Regions from separate parts of the Parvibaculum sp. MBR-TMA-1.3b-4.2 genome, predicted to be linked through region 1. Evidence: riboswitches for the same ligand, from Rfam matches in the RefSeq annotation. Region 1 holds a riboswitch; the other holds the start of a gene.
The links. Region 1 has a riboswitch for ZMP and ZTP ahead of folD (bifunctional methylenetetrahydrofolate dehydrogenase/methenyltetrahydrofolate cyclohydrolase FolD). Riboswitches for the same ligand answer to the same signal wherever they lie in the genome.
Positions count from the first base shown of each region.

Region 1 (9,067 bases):
GTGTCCGGCGGGCGGCGGGTTTTCGGCCAGCAGGTCGGCGGCTTCCTTGAACCAGGCGAAGTCGCCTTCATACTTGTTGCGGTGACGCGGGGCAGGCGGCGTTGCGGGCTTGTCGCTCGGGCCGCCCTTCCATTCCGACAGAAGCGTCAGCGACATCCGGCTCTGATAGCCGCGCACGATTTCGAGGTCGGCCTCGTCCTTTGCCGCGATGCGCACCGCGATACCGCCAATATTGGTGTCGAGCCGGCGCTCGATCACGCCTTCGGGCAGGGTGCCCTGCCAGTCAGGACCGACATAGGCGATCTGCACGTGATCGCACCCATTGGTGCGCGGCGAATAATCATAGGGCTGGTTTTCGACATAGGCGTTGATGACATGAACCACCGCATATCGGTCCTTGATCGCGGGCATGTCGAGGATGACCGGCTCGGCCGTCAGATCGAGGGAGATGCCGGTATAGACCGTGTCGCAATTGGGGCTGAAGGGAAGGTCGCCCTTGGCGGAGGAAAGCGCCGTCATATGGCCGAGCTGATTGATGGGCGCGGCGGGCTCGAAGGGAACGGGGCCGGTCAGATTTTCGCGGCGCAGGCGCTCGCGTTCGGTGATGAAGAGCGGGTATGCAAAGAGATAGGCCTGTAGCGCCGTCGAATAGGCAAGAGACTCGAGGCCTTTGGCATCTATGTCGTTTGTGCCCGACGCGGACGGAATGCTGATGTTTTGCTGCGCTGCCGACATTTTTTCCTCCCGGAGCGATCCATTGTTTCCACTTGCATAGCGTGGGCCCCGGGCCAAGACTGCCCAATAGTGGGCAATTGGAGCCGGTGATGATTTTTCATTCCAGCCGGGAGAGCGACTTTCTGACGGATCTGGACGCCTCCCTCCGGCAGATGCTGTTCGACGCGGCGATCCGCAGGCAGGTGGCCGCCGGACAGGCGATCCAGCGGGAAGGCGATACCGCCCGGACGCTGATGATCATCCGGTCCGGACGGGTGAGGCTTTCGCGGACCAGTGCCGAGGGCAAGCGCATGGCGCTAGCGCATCTGGGCGATGGAGATCTGTTCGGGCTCTTCGCGCTGATTATCGGCAGGCCCAAGAATTACGATGCGGATGCCGAGATCGATACGAGCCTGCTGGTGGTCGACCGGCCGACATTCAACGGCCTGCTCGATTGCGAGGCTGCGTTCCGCAACCATGTTTTCACGTTTCTCGGGCGGCGGCTGGAATCGGCCTTCCAGGCGCTCAATGACGAGCGGAACCTGCCCCTCACGCTCAAGACGGCCAGGATGCTTCTCTATTATGCGGATGAAGAGGGGGAGGTGAGGCTCACCCAGGAGGCGCTGGCCGAACAACTCGGCGCGTCGCGCAACGGGCTCGGCCTTGCGCTCAAATCACTGGCCGGGGATGGGCTCATCGAGCGGCACTACGGCTCGATCCGGATCATCGACCGGGAGGGGCTGGACCGGCGGCTGTCGGATCAGGGAACGCAGGATGTCATCTTCTGAGCCATTCAGGAGAGAAGGCATCTTTTCGCATGTGCGGAAGAAAAGGGCGAAGGCTGGTGGAGCCGAGCGGGATCGAACCGCTGACCTCGTCATTGCGAACGACGCGCTCTCCCAACTGAGCTACGGCCCCGTTCCAGCTTGCCTCGGCGGGGCCAACAGCCCTGAGCGCCGGAAGCCGCTACATATGCTTTGCGACCGGTATATGTCAAGAGATTGGTGGCCTTCGGGGCCGCTCTCCATGGGGTCTGGAGTGCTTCGCGCGCTTGAACCGGGCGCTCTGGCCCGCTACATCTGCTTGAACGCCATGTTGTCGCGCATTTCATCCGGAAACCGGGTCGCGCTTCCGGAATGCGCTCGCGCAGATGCCACATCAGAAGGGCTCCCATGACCTCTCTCCTGCAGCTGATTTCCACCATTATCCATCTCTATGTCTGGGTAATCATCATCCAGGCGGTGCTGAGCTGGCTGATCGCCTTCGACGTGGTCAATACGCGCAATCGCTTCGTCTATGCCGTGGCCGACACGCTCTACAAGCTGACGGAGCCGGTTTTGCGGCCCATCCGCCGGGTGCTGCCGGATCTGGGCGGTATCGATATTTCTCCCGTGGTTCTCATCCTGCTGCTGATCTTCATTCAGAACCTGATGTGGGAGACCTACGCTGCCTCCCTTGCCGGGTGATCTGCCGGTCCGGCGCACACCGGACGGGGTGCTGGTCGCACTGAAAGTGACGCCCAAATCCGGGGCGAACCGGATCGAGGGGCTGGTCAGCGACGGCGAGGGAACGAGGCTCCGGCTGCGGGTTACCGCCGCACCGGAAAAGGGCAAGGCTAATGAGGCGGTGATCAAGCTTGTCGCCAAGGCATGGGGCCTTCCCAAAAGTTCTCTCAGCATCGCCTCCGGCGAGACGGCGCCGCTCAAGATGCTGCTGGTGAGGGGCGACAGCGCGGCGCTGGAAGCGGATATCGCGACATATATCCGCGCCCTCTCCTGAGGCGTTGCCGCAAGGGGCGGGGCTCTCTATAGTCCACGCGACCTTGCGTAACTGGCGAGAAGAGGTGGATCGACCACCGGGGAGCGCGAGGGTTTGTCAAACGCCGCTCGCCTGGGCACCCACCCTCGAAAGAAAGGTGCCGGCATGTCCGAGACAGTCTCCAATCGTATCGATGGCAAGGCCATCTCCACCGCGCTCAAGGCCCGCGTGGGCGAAGAGGTTGCGCGCATCAAATCCGAGCACGGGCTGACCCCCGGACTTGCCGTGGTGCTGGTCGGCACCGATCCGGCGAGCGAGGTCTATGTCCGCAACAAGGGCATCGCCACGCGCGAAGCGGGCATGAACTCCTTCGAATACAAGATGGATAGCAGCGCCAGCGAGGAAGAGGTTCTCGCCAAGGTTGCCGAACTCAATGCCGATCCGGCCGTGCACGGCTTCCTCGTGCAGTTCCCCGTGCCCGAGCAGATTTCCCAGCAGAACATCATCGACGCCATCGACCCCATCAAGGATGCGGACGGGCTCCATCCGCTCAATGCCGGTCGTCTCGCGAGCGGTTTGCCGGCCATGGTCCCCGCGACGCCTGAGGGTTGCGTCATCATGGCGAAGCAGGCGGCGGGCGGAGAGCTTGCCGGCAAGCATGCCGTCATCATCGGGCGCTCCAATCTCGTGGGCAAGCCGGTGGCTCAGCTTCTGCTGAAAGAGAACTGCACCGTTACCATCGCGCATAGCCGCTCGCGCGACCTGCCTGCGCTGGCGCGCCAGGCCGATATTCTGGTCGCGGCGGTGGGCCGCCCGAACATGGTGCGCGGCGATTGGGTGAAACCGGGCGCCATTGTTATCGATGTCGGCATCAACCGTATCCCGGCGCCGGAAAAGGGCGAGGGCAAGACACGCCTCATCGGCGATGTATGCTTCGACGAGGCGAAAGAGGTAGCCGGCGCCATCACGCCCGTGCCGGGTGGCGTCGGGTTGATGACGGTCGCCTGCCTGTTGCGCAATACGGTGATCGCGGCCTGCCGCCAGCATGGCGTTGCGCTGCCGGACGATTTCTAGAGAGAGGAAGGCCGCCAATGGAGATGCGCCAGCTCGGAAATTTGTGGCCCGTCAGTTCGCTGACACTCGGTGGCGGCGGGCTCGGCCAGCTCTGGGGCGACACGTCACGCGAGGAAGCCGTCGCCACGGTGAAGCGCGCCGTCGATCGCGGTATCACGCTGATCGACGTTGCGCCTCAATATGGGCGCGGCGAGGCGGAGACGGTGGTGGGGGAGGCCTTCGGCGGCAAGCTGCCGGACGGTGTGCATGTCACGACCAAATGCATATGTGGAAACCTGAAGCCCGACGAGATGAAGGCGCGGCTGGAAAAATCCCTGCTGCGCAGCATCGATACGATGAAGACCGAGAAGGTCGACATCTTCTTCCTGCATTCCAATATCTATCCGGCCGGCTACAGCTATGAACAGAATGGCGACACGCAGGAACAATGGGCGGTCTCCTGGCCGCGCTATGTCGAAGGCGTGATCCCCGCCATGGAGGATTTCATGGCGCGCGGTCTGATCGGCGCATGGGGTATTACCGGTGTCGGGGTGCCGATCTCCATCATGGAGGCGCTGCGCTTCGAGCGGAAGCCCGCCGTGGTGCAGGCCGTCGCCAATCTGCTCGACTCGGCGGGCGATATGCGCCGCTACGAAGAACCGGCGGAACCGCGCAACATCATCCGTACCGCAAAGAACAACGATGTTGGTGTGATGGGTATTCGTGCTGTCCAGGCGGGGGCGTTGACCGCGAAGATCGACCGCGAGATGCCCGAGGGCAGTCGCGAGACGGCGGACTACGAAAAGGCGGCGCCCTTCCGCGCGCTCTGCGCGAAATGGGGCGAAGACCCGGCTGTGATCGCTCATCGCTATGCGCTTGCCGTTGACGGCGTCGATACGGTGGTGCTCGGCGTCAAGAACCGCGCCGAACTCGACCAGCTCATCGATGCGGCGGAGAAAGGTCCGCTCGACCTCGCGCAGATCGAGGCGATCGAAGCCCTCGGCCTGCGGCGTCAAATTCCCCGGATACCGCTCGATGCGCCTATCTGACCGCGCGCGGTTCCGCGCCCGCCTTACCGGCTTTTTCCTCGTGGTGCTGACGATGGTAGCCATCATGCCCGCAGCGCAGGCACGAGACGGGCGCGTCGATGGCGGCATGGCGCGCTGGCCGGTCGGCGAAATGGCGCGCGCGCTGGACGACTATCTGCCGCGCCGCATGGCGGAGGAGAACGTGCCGGGCCTTGCCGTGGCGGTGGTCCGCAAGGGTGTGCTGGTTTTCGAGAAGGGCTATGGGCTTGCCGATGCGGTGGGCGGCCGCAAGGTGAGCGCCAATACGCTTTTCGAGGCGGGGGCGCTTGGCAAGTCGGTGGCGGCCTATACCGCGATGCGCATGGTGGGCGCGCGCCTTCTGACGCTCGACGAGCCGATTACCGAAGACGGGCAGGACGTTCCGCTCCGGCTGGTGCTGGAAGGAAAGGGCCGGCGCGCCGGTATCCTCTCCGGTATTTGGAAAAGCCGCGGCCGCGTGGCAGGCGCCGATCTGGTGATGGCGGGCGGCTATGGCGGTCTTGCCCGTGTCATGGAAGACAGGGTGGACGCGCCCTTCGAGCGCATCGTCACGGCCTATGTGTTCAAGCCTTTCGACATGCTGTCGTCAGGCTATCGGCTGCCGCAGGCACTGACGCGCTCGGTGGCGCGGGGATACGTGCCGCTCTGGCAGGCGCTTGCCGCCGTCTTCCTGCCCTGGTTCGCCATGCTCGTCATCGCGCTACCGGTTGCCTTCGCGGTCGTTCATTTCGTGCTCGACCGGATCCGGATGGTGCCCCGCGATTTCGTCATCGCGGTGGGCGGGGCCTTTGTGGCGGCGATGGTGCCGACGGGGCTTTTCATCGGCTGGCCTATGCTTGCCGTGGTGCTGGCCTATGCCGTCACTTTTCTGGTCTGTCTCGGGCTTGCGGGATTTCTTTTCTGGCGTTTTTTCGCACTTGTTTACCGGCCCGGCCAGGGCGTTCTTCGCCGCGGTCATCGAGGAGAGGAGCGCGCGCTGGTTTTCGGGCTGCTGCTGGCGCTGTTTGCGGCGTTCCTGTTTCTGGGGCGCAATGTGCCGGTGCCGACGCTTGGCGGAAACGAGCCGCGCGTGGCGCTGTCGCTTCGAACCAGCGCGCATGATCTCGGTCTCTTCGCGGAAGGTTTTCTGGCGTCGAAGGGTCTCGATCCGACGCTGCGCGACATGATGATCGGCGACGGGCGCGAACCGGCGCTGGGCTTTCACACGCGTTCGACGCGGGAAGGTTTTACGTTGTGGCAGTCGGGCGACCGGCCGGGCTTTACGAGCCTCGTCGTCATCCACCCGTTACGTGGCGACGCGGTGGTGCTGCTTGCCAATACGAACAAGGCGGCGGACCTCGTTCAGGAGGCCGCCGCCCAGATCATGGGGATGGAGGCAGGCTGGCGCCTGCCCTGAATAGTCTCGGATATCGTCAGGCCGCCTTGCTGCCGGCCTCGATTGCCTTGACGATCAGCTCGCGTGCCTTGTCGGCATCCTGCCAGCCATCGACCTTCACCCATTTGCCTTCCTCGAGGTCCTTGTAGTGCTCGAAGAAATGGGTGATGCGCTGGAGCAGGATGTCCGGCATGTCGGTGTAGTTGTGCACATCCTTGTAATAGGGATTGAGCTTTTTCACCGGTACGGCGAGGATCTTTTCGTCCTGACCGGCTTCGTCATGCATCATCAAGACGCCGATGGGGCGCGAGCGGATGACAGCGCCCGGCACGACCGGGATGCGGCTGACCACCAGCACGTCGATCGGGTCGCCATCGTCGGAAAGCGTATGCGGCACGAAGCCGTAATTGCACGGATAGTGCATTGCCGTATGCATGAAGCGGTCGACGAAAAGCGTTCCGGACGCCTTGTCGAGTTCATACTTCACCGGGTGGCCGCCATGCGGCACCTCGACGATGACGTTGAGGTCTTCGGGCGGATTTTCCCCGATCTTGATGGCATCGATACGCATCTGACTTCCGTTACTGACTGTTTCTTACGAGTGCTGGTAGGGGGTGGTTACTTGCCGACCCGCTTGTTGCGTGCGGCAAGAAGGCGAAGGCGCAATGCGTTGAGCCTGATGAAGCCCTCCGCGTCCTTCTGGTCATAGGCGCCAGCATCGTCCTCGAAGGTGACGTGCTGCTCCGAATAGAGCGAATAGGGCGATTTGCGGCCGATGACGCTGACGGACCCCTTGTAGAGTTTCAGGCGCACCGTGCCCGTCACCATTTCCTGGCTCTTGTCGATGGCGGCCTGCAGCATTTCGCGTTCGGGCGAGAACCAGAAGCCGTTATAGATGAGCTCCGCATAACGCGGCATCATTTCGTCTTTCAGATGCGCGGCGCCGCGGTCGAGTGTCGCCTGTTCGATGCCGCGATGGGCAGCAAGCAGAACGGTGCCGCCCGGCGTTTCGTAGATACCGCGCGACTTCATGCCGACGAAGCGGTTTTCCAGCAGGTCGAGACGACCGATGCCGTTTGCGCCGCCCAGTTCGTTGAGCTTCGTCAGCAGCGTCGCGGGGCTCATCTTCTCGCCGTCGACGGCGACCGCGTCGCCCTTTTCGAAATCGATCTCGACGATGGTCGGCTTGTCGGGGGCCTGTTCCGGAGAGACGGAGCGGCTATAGACATATTCCGGCGCTTCCTCGAAGGGGTCTTCCAGCACCTTGCCTTCGGCGGAGATGTGCAGAAGGTTCGCATCGACGGAGAAGGGCGCTTCGCCGCGCTTGTCCTTGGCGATCTGGATCTGGTGCTTCTCGGCGAATTCGATCAGCTTCGTGCGGGAATTCAGGTCCCATTCGCGCCAGGGCGCGATGATCTTGATGTCGGGATCGAGCGCGCCGTAGCTCACTTCGTAACGGACCTGGTCGTTGCCTTTGCCGGTCGAGCCGTGGCTGACGGCGTCGGCGCCCGTCTCATGCGCAATCTCGATCTGGCGTTTGGCGATCAGCGGCCGGGCGATGGAGGTGCCCAGCAGATAGACGCCCTCATAGACCGCATTGGCGCGGAACATCGGGAAGACGTAGTCGCGGACGAATTCCTCGCGGAGATCTTCGATATAGATCTCCTTGATGCCCAGCATCTCCGCCTTCTTGCGGGCGGGCTCCAGTTCTTCGCCCTGGCCGAGATCGGCGGTGAAGGTCACCACCTCGCAGCCATAGGTCTCCTGCAGCCATTTCAGGATCACGGATGTGTCCAGCCCGCCGGAATAGGCAAGCACGACCTTTTTCACGTCTTTCACGTCGTTCATCGACGCCGCTCCGATAAATTGGGATTTGCAGCCACCGATCTGACGGGGCCGAGCGGTATCTTTACCGCTTTGCGGCGCACTATAGGCATATTGAGAGACCGCACAACCGGGGCGTTTATTCGTCCTCTCCCCGTCGTCTAGTCCTCCGCGGGGCCTCTGAGAACCCGGCCCATGCGGCGGACCAGCAGATAGATCACCACGATGAAGAGCGGGCCCAGAACGGCCTTCCAGGTGAGCGGGTTGCCGGGCAGGGTCTCTCCGAAGGGGGCCTCATGCAGGGCCTCCAGCGGATAGGCGAGGATGCTCAGCAGATAATAGGCGATGGCGACGGCGGAGAGGCCTTCCACCATCTCCTGCAGGCGGAGCTGGAGCCTCACGCCCCGCTCTACGGAGCCCAGAAGCCGCTGATTTTGCTCCTGAAGGGCGATATCGACCCGCGTCCGCAGCAGTTCGGAGGCACGCCCGATATGCTCCGACAGCGTGTTGAGACGGCGGCTGACCGCCTCCACGGTGCGCATGGCAGGGCGGAGGCGCCGGGTCACGAAGGTCGAAATCTGCTGGTATCCCTCCATTTTCGCCTCGCTGAGTTCGCCGAGGCGGCGCTCCACCAGCTCGTAATAGGCCCGCGAGGCCGAAAAACGGTACTCGGTCTGGGCCGACAGCCTTTCGGCATGGGCGGCCATCTCGGTCAGCCGCGCCAGCTGCTTCTGCTCGCCGTCCAGCCCCCGGATCGTGGCGGTTTCGGCGGCGATTTCGGCCAGAGCCGCTTCCATATCGCCGATTTCGGGCGTGACCTCGCGGGCCAGCGGAAAGCCCAGAAGGGCCGTCATCCGGTAGGTTTCGATTTCGATCAGGCGCTGCAGCATGCGGCCCATCCGGCCGGGGCGCAGGCTTTCATTGGCAATCAGGATGCGGCCGAAACCGTCCTCGTCGAGGCGGAGATCCGTCCAGGCGGTGGCCAGGCCCTGCGCGAGGCGGGAGCCGGTCAGCTTGTTTTCACCGAAAACCGAGGGCAGGAGCGGCTCCATTTCGGCCTCGGCGCGCGGGATGACGGCGATTTTCACCGCGGTCAGGATTTCCCCGTCGAAAAGCCCCGCGGCGCTGTCGGGCAGATCGGAGAGCGGTGCGCAGGCGAAGACCTCCTCGGGCGTCATCCCGCCTGCCAGCGGCTTGAAGAAGGTGTAGGTCGAGAATTCGGTATGCCGCTCCCAGACGAGGCGGACGGGCCCCAGATCGTGCGACAAATGATTGC
Region 1 covers NZ_JBRJHC010000001.1:2,354,558-2,363,624, forward strand. The annotation lists gene ACSSVQ_RS11280 (DUF1254 domain-containing protein) at 1-735, opposite strand, end outside; gene ACSSVQ_RS11285 (Crp/Fnr family transcriptional regulator) at 825-1,502, shown strand; tRNA gene ACSSVQ_RS11290 (tRNA-Ala) at 1,557-1,632, opposite strand; gene ACSSVQ_RS11295 (YggT family protein) at 1,887-2,180, shown strand; gene ACSSVQ_RS11300 (DUF167 domain-containing protein) at 2,170-2,493, shown strand; ZMP/ZTP riboswitch at 2,531-2,617, shown strand; gene folD (bifunctional methylenetetrahydrofolate dehydrogenase/methenyltetrahydrofolate cyclohydrolase FolD) at 2,638-3,546, shown strand; gene ACSSVQ_RS11310 (aldo/keto reductase) at 3,564-4,574, shown strand; gene ACSSVQ_RS11315 (serine hydrolase domain-containing protein) at 4,561-5,988, shown strand; gene ppa (inorganic diphosphatase) at 6,005-6,538, opposite strand; gene ACSSVQ_RS11325 (argininosuccinate synthase) at 6,586-7,815, opposite strand; gene ACSSVQ_RS11330 (DUF3422 family protein) at 7,953-9,067, opposite strand, start outside.

Region 2 (9,067 bases), 1.1 Mb from region 1:
CGACATGTTTACAGGCTCCCCAGATTGGCTGGCCGGCGCGGCGACCTTCACGATGGCGCGCCATCCTAAACACGCAGCGGGCAACGGCAAGGGCGCGGCGCCGCAATGCCGGAATACATGCAATTTATTATGGTTTTTCCACGGAAAGGCGCATATCGACGCAGTGCCATGACAGGGCATTCACAGTGGTGTATGCGATAGACTGACTTATTGTTGTTTGCGTACGCACTCTCCGGGGGGACTGGGTGTCAGAGAGCGGCGCAGGAGAGAGTTCGGGGGAGCAACCCGTTGGCCGTAAAACAGCGTATGGCGGCCCCGAAAGGGGACATGCCCAAACAGGCATCGAGCGACAAGCGCGAGACGATTATCGATGCCGCGTTCGATCTGTTTCGCCATTACGGCTATCGCCGCACCTCGATGGAGGATATCGCCCGCGCCGCCGGCGTCGCCAAGGGGACGCTTTACCTCTATTTCGCCAGCAAGGAAGAGCTTTTCGAGGCCATCGCCCGGATGCTGGCCGCGCGCATGCTGGAAGCGATCCAGGAAGCCATCGCCTGCGACCAGCCCCTTGAAGAGCAGTTTCTGGGCGTGATGGACGCCAAGCTCGGCGCTGTCTGGCGCTGGATCTATTCAAGCCCCCATGCCGCGGAACTGCTGGATCCGCAGCACCAGCTCCCCGACGACGTTTTCGAGGAAGTGGACGCCACCTTCCGTTCCATCATCGCGAAACTCATTCAGAAGGGCGTGGATAGCGGCGAACTCGACCTGAAAGCGGCCGGGTTCACCGTAGAGTCGGCAGCGGCCACCCTGACTACGGCCGCCTATGGAGCGGAAAAGGCGGCGGATGAAGCGGAATTCCGCAAGACGCTTGCCAATATCGTCCGCATAACGCTCCGGGGCCTCCGGGCCTGACCGCTCATCGCGCCCGCTCATGCGCTGAAACGGCCGGCCTTCCGACCCGAAAAACCTGAGTCCCTGCAGCGGTTTATCGCCACTCCCCGCTTGACACTCCGCCACCCCCCTCCTATCTCTCGCGAGAGCTATTGGCACTCACTTTCCACGAGTGCTAACAGCTTCCAAAAAATCCAGGGTTTCCCGCCAAAATGGCGGTTCCGAAACAGGAGACGCAAGAGATGAAATTCCGTCCTTTGCATGACCGAGTTGTCGTGCGCCGGGTCGAGGAAGAGGCCAAGACTGCCGGTGGCATCATCATCCCCGAGACCGCTCAGGAAAAGCCCTCCCAGGGCGAGATCGTCGCGGTGGGCCAGGGCGCCCGCGGTGAAGACGGCAAGATCGTGCCGCTCGACGTCAAGGTCGGCGACCGTGTGATTTTCGGCAAATGGTCCGGCACGGAAGTGAAGATCGACGGCCAGGACCTCCTCATCATGAAAGAGGCCGACGTCATGGGTGTGCTCGAAGGCAAATCCAAGAAGGCTGCTGAATAAGGCTCGCAAGTCCGATGTGACGGCTGCGGGCCTTTTTGCTGCCGCGCGCCGACAGGATCCATGAGCCCAGAACAAGGAACATAGGAATATGGCCAAAGAAGTAAAATTCGGGCGCAATGCCCGTGAGAAGATGCTGCGTGGCGTCGACATTCTCGCGGACGCCGTGAAGGTGACGCTCGGCCCGAAGGGTCGTAACGTCGTGATCGAAAAGTCTTTCGGTGCACCGCGCACCACGAAGGACGGCGTGTCCGTCGCCAAGGAAATCGAACTGGAAGATCGGTTCGAGAACATGGGCGCGCAGATGGTCAAGGAAGTCGCTTCCAAGACCAACGACACCGCCGGTGACGGCACCACCACCGCGACCGTGCTTGCCCAGTCGATCATTCGCGAAGGCGCGAAGTCGGTTGCCGCCGGCATGAACCCGATGGATGTGAAGCGCGGCATCGAGCAGGCCGTGAAGGCTGCCGTCCAGGACATCATCAAGCGTTCCAAGAAGGTGAAGTCCAACGAGGAGATCTCCCAGGTCGGCACCATTTCCGCCAATGGCGAGCGCGAAATCGGCGAGATGATCGCCAAGGCGATGGAAAAGGTCGGCAATGAAGGCGTGATCACGGTCGAGGAAGCCAAGTCTCTCGAGACCGAGCTCGACGTCGTGGAAGGCATGCAGTTCGACCGCGGCTACCTGTCGCCCTATTTCATCACCAATGGCGACAAGATGGTGGCGGAGCTCGACGAGCCCTTCATCCTTCTCCATGAGAAGAAGCTCACCAGCCTGCAGCCGATGCTGCCGATCCTCGAATCGGTCGTGCAGAACGGCCGTCCGCTCCTCATCATTGCCGAGGACATCGAGGGCGAAGCCCTGGCGACGCTGGTTGTCAACAAGCTGCGCGGCGGCCTGAAGGTCGCGGCCGTGAAAGCCCCGGGCTTCGGCGATCGTCGCAAGGCGATGCTGGAAGACATTGCGGTGCTGACGGGCGGTCAGGTGATCTCCGAAGATCTCGGCATCAAGCTCGAAAACGTGACGATGGACATGCTCGGCTCGGCCAAGCGCGTCTCCATCACGAAGGACGACACCACGGTCGTCGACGGTCTTGGCAAGAAGAAGGACATCGAGGCGCGCGTCGCCCAGATCCGTCGCCAGATCGAAGACACCACCTCCGACTACGACCGCGAAAAGCTGCAGGAGCGTCTTGCGAAGCTCGCGGGCGGCGTGGCCGTGATCAAGGTCGGTGGCGCCACGGAAGTGGAAGTGAAAGAGCGCAAGGACCGTGTGGACGACGCGCTCAACGCGACCCGTGCCGCGGTGGAAGAAGGTATCGTCCCCGGTGGCGGCACCGCCCTTCTGATGGCTGCCAAGGCCGTCGCGAAGCTGACCGACGAGAACCGCGACATTCAGGCGGGCATCAACATCGTGAAGCGTGCGCTTGAAGCCCCGATCCGCCAGATCGCCGAAAACGCCGGCGTGGAAGGCTCGATCGTGGTGCAGAAGGTGCTGGAATCGAAGCAGGCCAATTACGGCTTCGACGCCCAGAACGAGGCCTATATCGACCTCGTCGCGGCCGGCATCATCGACCCGACCAAGGTCGTGCGTACCGCGCTTCAGGACGCCTCCTCCGTGGCAGCCCTGCTGATCACGACGGAAGCCATGATCGCCGAGAAGCCGAAGCCGGAAGGCGCCGGCGGCGGCGGCATGCCCGATATGGGTGGCATGGGCGGCATGGGCGGTATGGGCGGCATGATGTAATCATGCGCTCGTCCGGCTTACGCCGACGAATGCGAAGGGCCGGTGGCAACACCGGCCCTTTTCTTTTGAGACATCGTTGCCTCCGGAACCTGACGCAGCGACATCCAACCTCTGCCGCGGACCCTGTGACAGCAGCCTGCCGAGTCACTAGAGTTCCGCCCAACACGAAATTTTCGAGGGACGGAGCCAATGGATTTTTCCTTTTCGGCAGAGGATGAGGAATTCCGCATGATGATGCGGGACTTCTTCGAGAACGAATATCCGAGCGACATCGTGGAAAAGATCGGGCGGGGACATTCTCCGTCGAAGGAAGACTATCAGCGCTCCGAACGCGCGCTTGCCGCGAAGGGATGGCTGGCGGTCAATTGGCCCAAATCCGATGGCGGCACGGGCTGGACCGCCAACCAGAAATACATCTTCGACGAGGAACTGGAACGCGCGGGCGCGCTCAATGTCGTGCCGATGGGGCTTCTTTACGTCGGGCCGGTCATCTACACCTTCGGCACCGACGATCAAAAGAAGCGCTGGCTGCCGGGTATTCTCGACAGCACGACCTTCTGGGCGCAAGGCTATTCGGAGCCCAGTTCGGGCTCGGACCTCGCCTCGCTGCAATGCGCCGCGATACGTGAGGGCGACGAGTATGTCGTCAACGGCACCAAGATCTGGACCAGCCTCGGCCAGCACGCCGACTGGATTTTCTGCCTGCTGCGGACCGACAATTCCGGCAAGAAGCAGGAAGGCATCACCTTCCTTTGTATCGACATGGCGACGCCGGGGATCACGGTGACCCCCATCATCACCATCGACGGCAAACATTCATTGAACAGCGTCACCTTCGAGGATGTCCGCGTGCCGGTGGAAAACCGGATTGGCAAGGAAGGCAAAGGCTGGACTTATGCCAACTACCTGCTTGGCCATGAGCGCACCTCCTATGCGCATGTCGCGGGCAAACGAAAACAGCTTGAGGATATTCGCGCCACGGCCATGCGGACCGAAAGCGACGGCGCACGGCTTCTCGACGATCCGGCCTTTGCCGCCAAGCTCGCCACGCTTGAGACGCGCCTCGATGCACTGGAACTGACCGTGCTGCGAACGCTGGCCTCGGTGGCGGAAGGCGGTGCGCCGGGCGAGGAATCGTCGATCCTCAAGATCATTGCGACCGAGCTGGCGCAGGACATTACCGAGCTGGGCATGGAAGCCCATGGCGCTTATGCGCAGGCGTCCTTTCCGGATTCGGCGGCACCCGCCTGGACCGACAACACGCCAGTGCCGGCGGGCGCCGCGCCCGCCGTCGCGCAATATCTGGGCGCCCGGGCACAATCCATCTATGGCGGCTCGAACGAGATCCAGAAGAACATCATCTCCAAGCGGATCCTGAAGCTACCTTGAGGAATATCGTCCGGGAGCGGACATAAGGTTGAAAAACTTATCCTCCCCTTCTTCCGCGCCCCCATATTGATGGGACCGGCCTTCATCGACGGGGCGCTGTTGGGTTGTCAGGCAGCGCGGGAGGTCGGGCGGCATCCGCAACCCGGGGCGTGACAAACCCCGGCTTCGCCGGACGCATGCGGGCTGAAAAAGCGCCTGCGTCGAAGCACGAGAAAATGCCGTGCGCGGGGTGGAGCAAGCGCCGCCCCTACACATGCCACATGTCACATGTAGGAACATGTGCGGTTCGAGTTCTGCCCCGCGCCCCTTCTTGCGAAGGACAGCCGGCCAAACCTCCGAGGGCACGCGCCCTGCGGAGCTTTCGGTACGGCTGCATCCCTCGTTGACTCATATCCTCTCCCGCGCTCTACTGCCGCCACTCGGTCACATATCTCCGCGTGACTGGCGATATCGAGATGGGCAACCATCATGGAGCGCGGAGCCCGATCTATCAGCCGATCGCCTGGGCAGCCCTTGAATGAGCTGGCCGGGCATTTTTATTGGCTGATGGAGAACGGAAATGACCCTTTCCGAAGAACGATCCCGGCTTGCCGAAAGCGACCCGGATATCTATGAGGCGCTCACCGGCGAGGAAACCCGCCAGCGCCGAGAACTCGAACTTATCCCCTCCGAGAACTACGCCTTCCCCGAAGTGCTGACGCTGCTCGGCTCGGCCTTCACCAACAAATATGCCGAGGGCTATCCCGGACGGCGATATTATGGCGGGCAGCAGCATACCGACCGGATCGAGACGCTGGCGCGCGACCGCGCTTGCGCCCTCTTCCACGCCGAGCATGCCAATGTGCAACCGCTTTCCGGGTCGCCCATGAACCAGGCCGTCTATCTGGGCCTGCTGGAGCCGGGCGACACGATCCTCGCCATGGATCTGTCACATGGCGGCCATCTGACCCATGGCGCGCCTGTGTCTCACATGGGGCGGCTTTTCAATTTCGTCCGTTACCGGACGAACCCGGCAACCGGCGCCATCGATTTCGATGCGCTCAGGGAAGTCGCACGAAAGACGCAGCCCAAAATGGTGGTCTGCGGCTATTCCTCCTATCCGCGCGACTACGACTATGCCGATTTCAAGCGGGTGGCCGATGAGGTCGGCGCGCTGACCATGGCCGATGTCAGCCATATCGGCGGCCTCATCGCGGCGGGTGTTATGCGCAACCCCATGGATTCCGGTTTCGATGTCATGACGACGACCACGCACAAATCGCTGCGCGGTCCGCGCGGCGGGCTCATCCTCTGCAGACAGGAATTTGCCAGAAAGATCGACGCCTCGGTCTTTCCCGGGCTTCAGGGCGGGCCGCATATGAACCAGGTGGCCGCTGCCGCCCTCACCTTCCGGCTTGCCGCGACCCCGGCTTTCCGGACCTACGCCGAACAGGTCCTTGCCAATGCCCAGGCGCTGGCGGCGGGGCTCAACGCCCGGCAGGTGAAACTCGTGACCGGCGGCACGGCCAACCATCTCATGGTTATCGATACGGTGAAGAGTTTCGGCATGGACGGTGCGCAGGCACAAGGGACGCTCGACCGTGTGGGCCTCACCGCCAACAAGCAGGTCATCCCCGACGACCCGAACCCGCCCATGCGGCCTTCGGGCCTGCGTCTGGGCACGCCCGCCGCGACCACGCGCGGCATGGGCGGGGCGGAGATGGACGAGATTGCCGATATCCTTGCCGGTGCGCTGTCGGCCAATGGCGACAAGGCGGCGGAAGCCGCGCTCGCCGCCCGCCTGCGGGAGCTAACGGGACGCTTTCCCGTCGAGGAATTCTAGGCTTTGTCGGGCAGGAAGGCTTCGTATTCCAGCCGCAGCATGCGTCCGTATTCGGCGACGAGGCGGTCGCCTTCCTTGCGGTCCACCGCAATGGCAAGGCGCACCGCCGCGCCGGTGAGCTGCATCAGCAGGAAGCAAACCGTATCGAGACGGTCATGCTCCTTCTTCGGCACGAAGGGTTTTAGCGCCTCCGCCACGACGCGGGCATTCTCGCGGCTGTCTTCGATATCCATGTCCTGAATGTCTTTGTCCGACTGCGTGCCGGACCATATATCGCGCGTCACCGGCTCCAGAAGGAACATGGCGTAATAACCGTCCAACAACCCGTCGAGACGATCGAGCGCATCCTCCGCGCTTTCGACGCCGACAAGACTGTCCCGCAGCCCTTCCCGCACACGCAGCATGATGCGCTCGGCCAGCGTGCGAATGATCGACGCCTTGTCGGGAAAGTACTGATAGAGCGAGCCGATGGGCACGCCGGCCCGCGCCGCGATCTCGCTCATGCGCAGCTGGTCCGACCCCGTCTGCTCGATGAGCTCGGTCGCCGCCGTCAGAATTTTCTCCACGCGCGCCCTTGCCCTTGCCTGTGTCGGTTGGCGGCGGACGCCCGAATTCCCGTTCATTTCCCTGCCGTCCTTCAGAATCGACTTGCATTCCTAAATATGAGGAATTATCACATTTTACAAATGTGAGGGATATTCATATTCAGGGGACATGAACATGGCTGCGACGAATATCGGGAAAGTCTGCATTGTCGGGGGCGGCCCGGCGGGACTGAGCCTCGTGCGAACCTTTTTGCGCTACGGGATTCCGTTCGATTGCTTCGAGCGCCACAGCGATGTGGGCGGACTTTGGGACCAGAGCAATCCGGGCTCGCCGGTCTATGACTCGGCGCATTTCATCTCGTCGAAAACGCAGTCGCATTATCACGACTTCGACATGCCGGAGGATTATCCGGACTATCCCTCGAACCGCGACATCCTGAACTACATGCGCAGCTTCGCCGACGCTTACGGGCTTCGCGAGCACATCACCTTCAATACCTCGGTCGACAAGGCGGAGATGCAGGGCGATGGCAGCTGGCGCGTTACGTTGTCCAATGGCGAGACGCGGGAATATGGTTCACTGGTCTGCGCGAACGGGACGAACTGGCACCCGGTCATGCCCGAATACCCGGGCGAGTTCACCGGCGAAATGCGCCATGCGGTGACCTATCGCAACCCGGACGAGTTCAAGGGCAAGCGCGTGATGATCATCGGCGCGGGCAACTCCGGTTGCGACATTGCCTGCGACGCAGCGCATAGCGCCGACAAGGCCTTCATCAGCCTGCGACGCGGGTATCACTTCGTGCCGAAGCGCCTCTTCGGCGTTCCCGCCGATGTGATCGCCGCCACCGGCCCCACCCTTCCGATGTGGCTGGAACAGCGCGTGTTCGGCCTCATGCTTAAAGTCCTGAACGGCGATCTGACGCGGCTGGGCCTGCAGGCACCCGATCATCGCGTGTTCGAATCCCACCCCATCGTCAACGACCAGCTTCTCCACTATCTCGCGCATGGCGACATCAGGGCAAAGCAGGATGTGGAGCGTTTCGAAGGCAAGACCGTCCACTTCAAGGACGGCACCTCGGAAGAGATCGACCTCATCATCTGTGCCACCGGGTATGAGTGGAAGGTTCCTTACGTCGACCCCACCCTCTTCACCTGGAAGTCGGGGCGGCCGGACTTCTACATGAACCTCTTCAGCCGCGAGCATCCGAGCCTCTATTCGCTCGGCATGATGGAAACCAATGGCGGCGCCTACAAGCTCTTCGACCAGATGGCCGATCTCATTGCGCATGGCATCATGGTCCGCGCGGAAGACGGCAAGAAAGCGAAGTCCTTCAACCGTTTCGTGGCGACCGACAAGCCGGACCTTACCGGCGGCATTCATTTCGTTGGCTCCGCGCGGCATGCGACCTATGTGGAGATTGCGGCCTATCGCAAGCACATGAAAAAGGTGCGCCGCAAATTCGGCTGGAGCGATCTGGAGGATGGCTGTTTCGATACGCTTCGCCGCGACGACGCCGTCAAAGAGGCGGCGTGATGGCGGCGGACCTGACAGGGCGCAAGGCGCTCATTACCGGTGCCGCAGGCGGCATCGGTCAGGCCGTTGCGCGCCTTCTCGACGGCCACGGCATGCAGCTCATCCTGGTCGACCGGGACGAAACGTCCATCCGCAGCGCCTCACAGGCCCTCCTCACGCCACCGGAGATAATGACCTGCGACCTTTCCGACCGCGAGGACGTAGAACGGCTCTGCGGATCGATCCGCAACAACCATCCCGACCTTTATGCGCTGGTGAACAATGCCGGTATCGGATTGCCGGGACCGGTGGATGCGCTGGATATGGACGTGATCGACGCCCATCTCGAAATCAATCTGCGCGCACCCATCCGGATCATGCGCGCCGTCGCACCGCTGATGACGGCGCGCGGCGACGGCGCCATGGTCGCCACCGTTTCTCTGGGCGGTGTGCTGGCCCTCAAGGATAGTGCGCCCTATTCCGCGTCGAAGTTCGGCCTGCGCGGTTTTCTGTGCGGCTTTCACCAGGAAATGCATCCCAAGGGCGTGAAGGTCTCGGGCATCTATCCGGCCGCCGTCGACACGCCCATGCTGCATCACGAGGCGA
Region 2 covers NZ_JBRJHC010000001.1:1,241,892-1,250,958, forward strand. The annotation lists gene ACSSVQ_RS06105 (DSD1 family PLP-dependent enzyme) at 1-6, opposite strand, end outside; gene ACSSVQ_RS06110 (TetR/AcrR family transcriptional regulator) at 328-912, shown strand; gene groES (co-chaperone GroES) at 1,134-1,445, shown strand; gene groL (chaperonin GroEL) at 1,534-3,189, shown strand; gene ACSSVQ_RS06125 (acyl-CoA dehydrogenase family protein) at 3,379-4,578, shown strand; ZMP/ZTP riboswitch at 5,006-5,093, shown strand; gene ACSSVQ_RS06130 (serine hydroxymethyltransferase) at 5,138-6,400, shown strand; gene ACSSVQ_RS06135 (TetR family transcriptional regulator) at 6,397-7,023, opposite strand; gene ACSSVQ_RS06140 (flavin-containing monooxygenase) at 7,121-8,482, shown strand; gene ACSSVQ_RS06145 (SDR family NAD(P)-dependent oxidoreductase) at 8,482-9,067, shown strand, end outside.
Region 2: another riboswitch for ZMP and ZTP. It lies ahead of ACSSVQ_RS06130 (serine hydroxymethyltransferase); the one in region 1 lies ahead of folD (bifunctional methylenetetrahydrofolate dehydrogenase/methenyltetrahydrofolate cyclohydrolase FolD).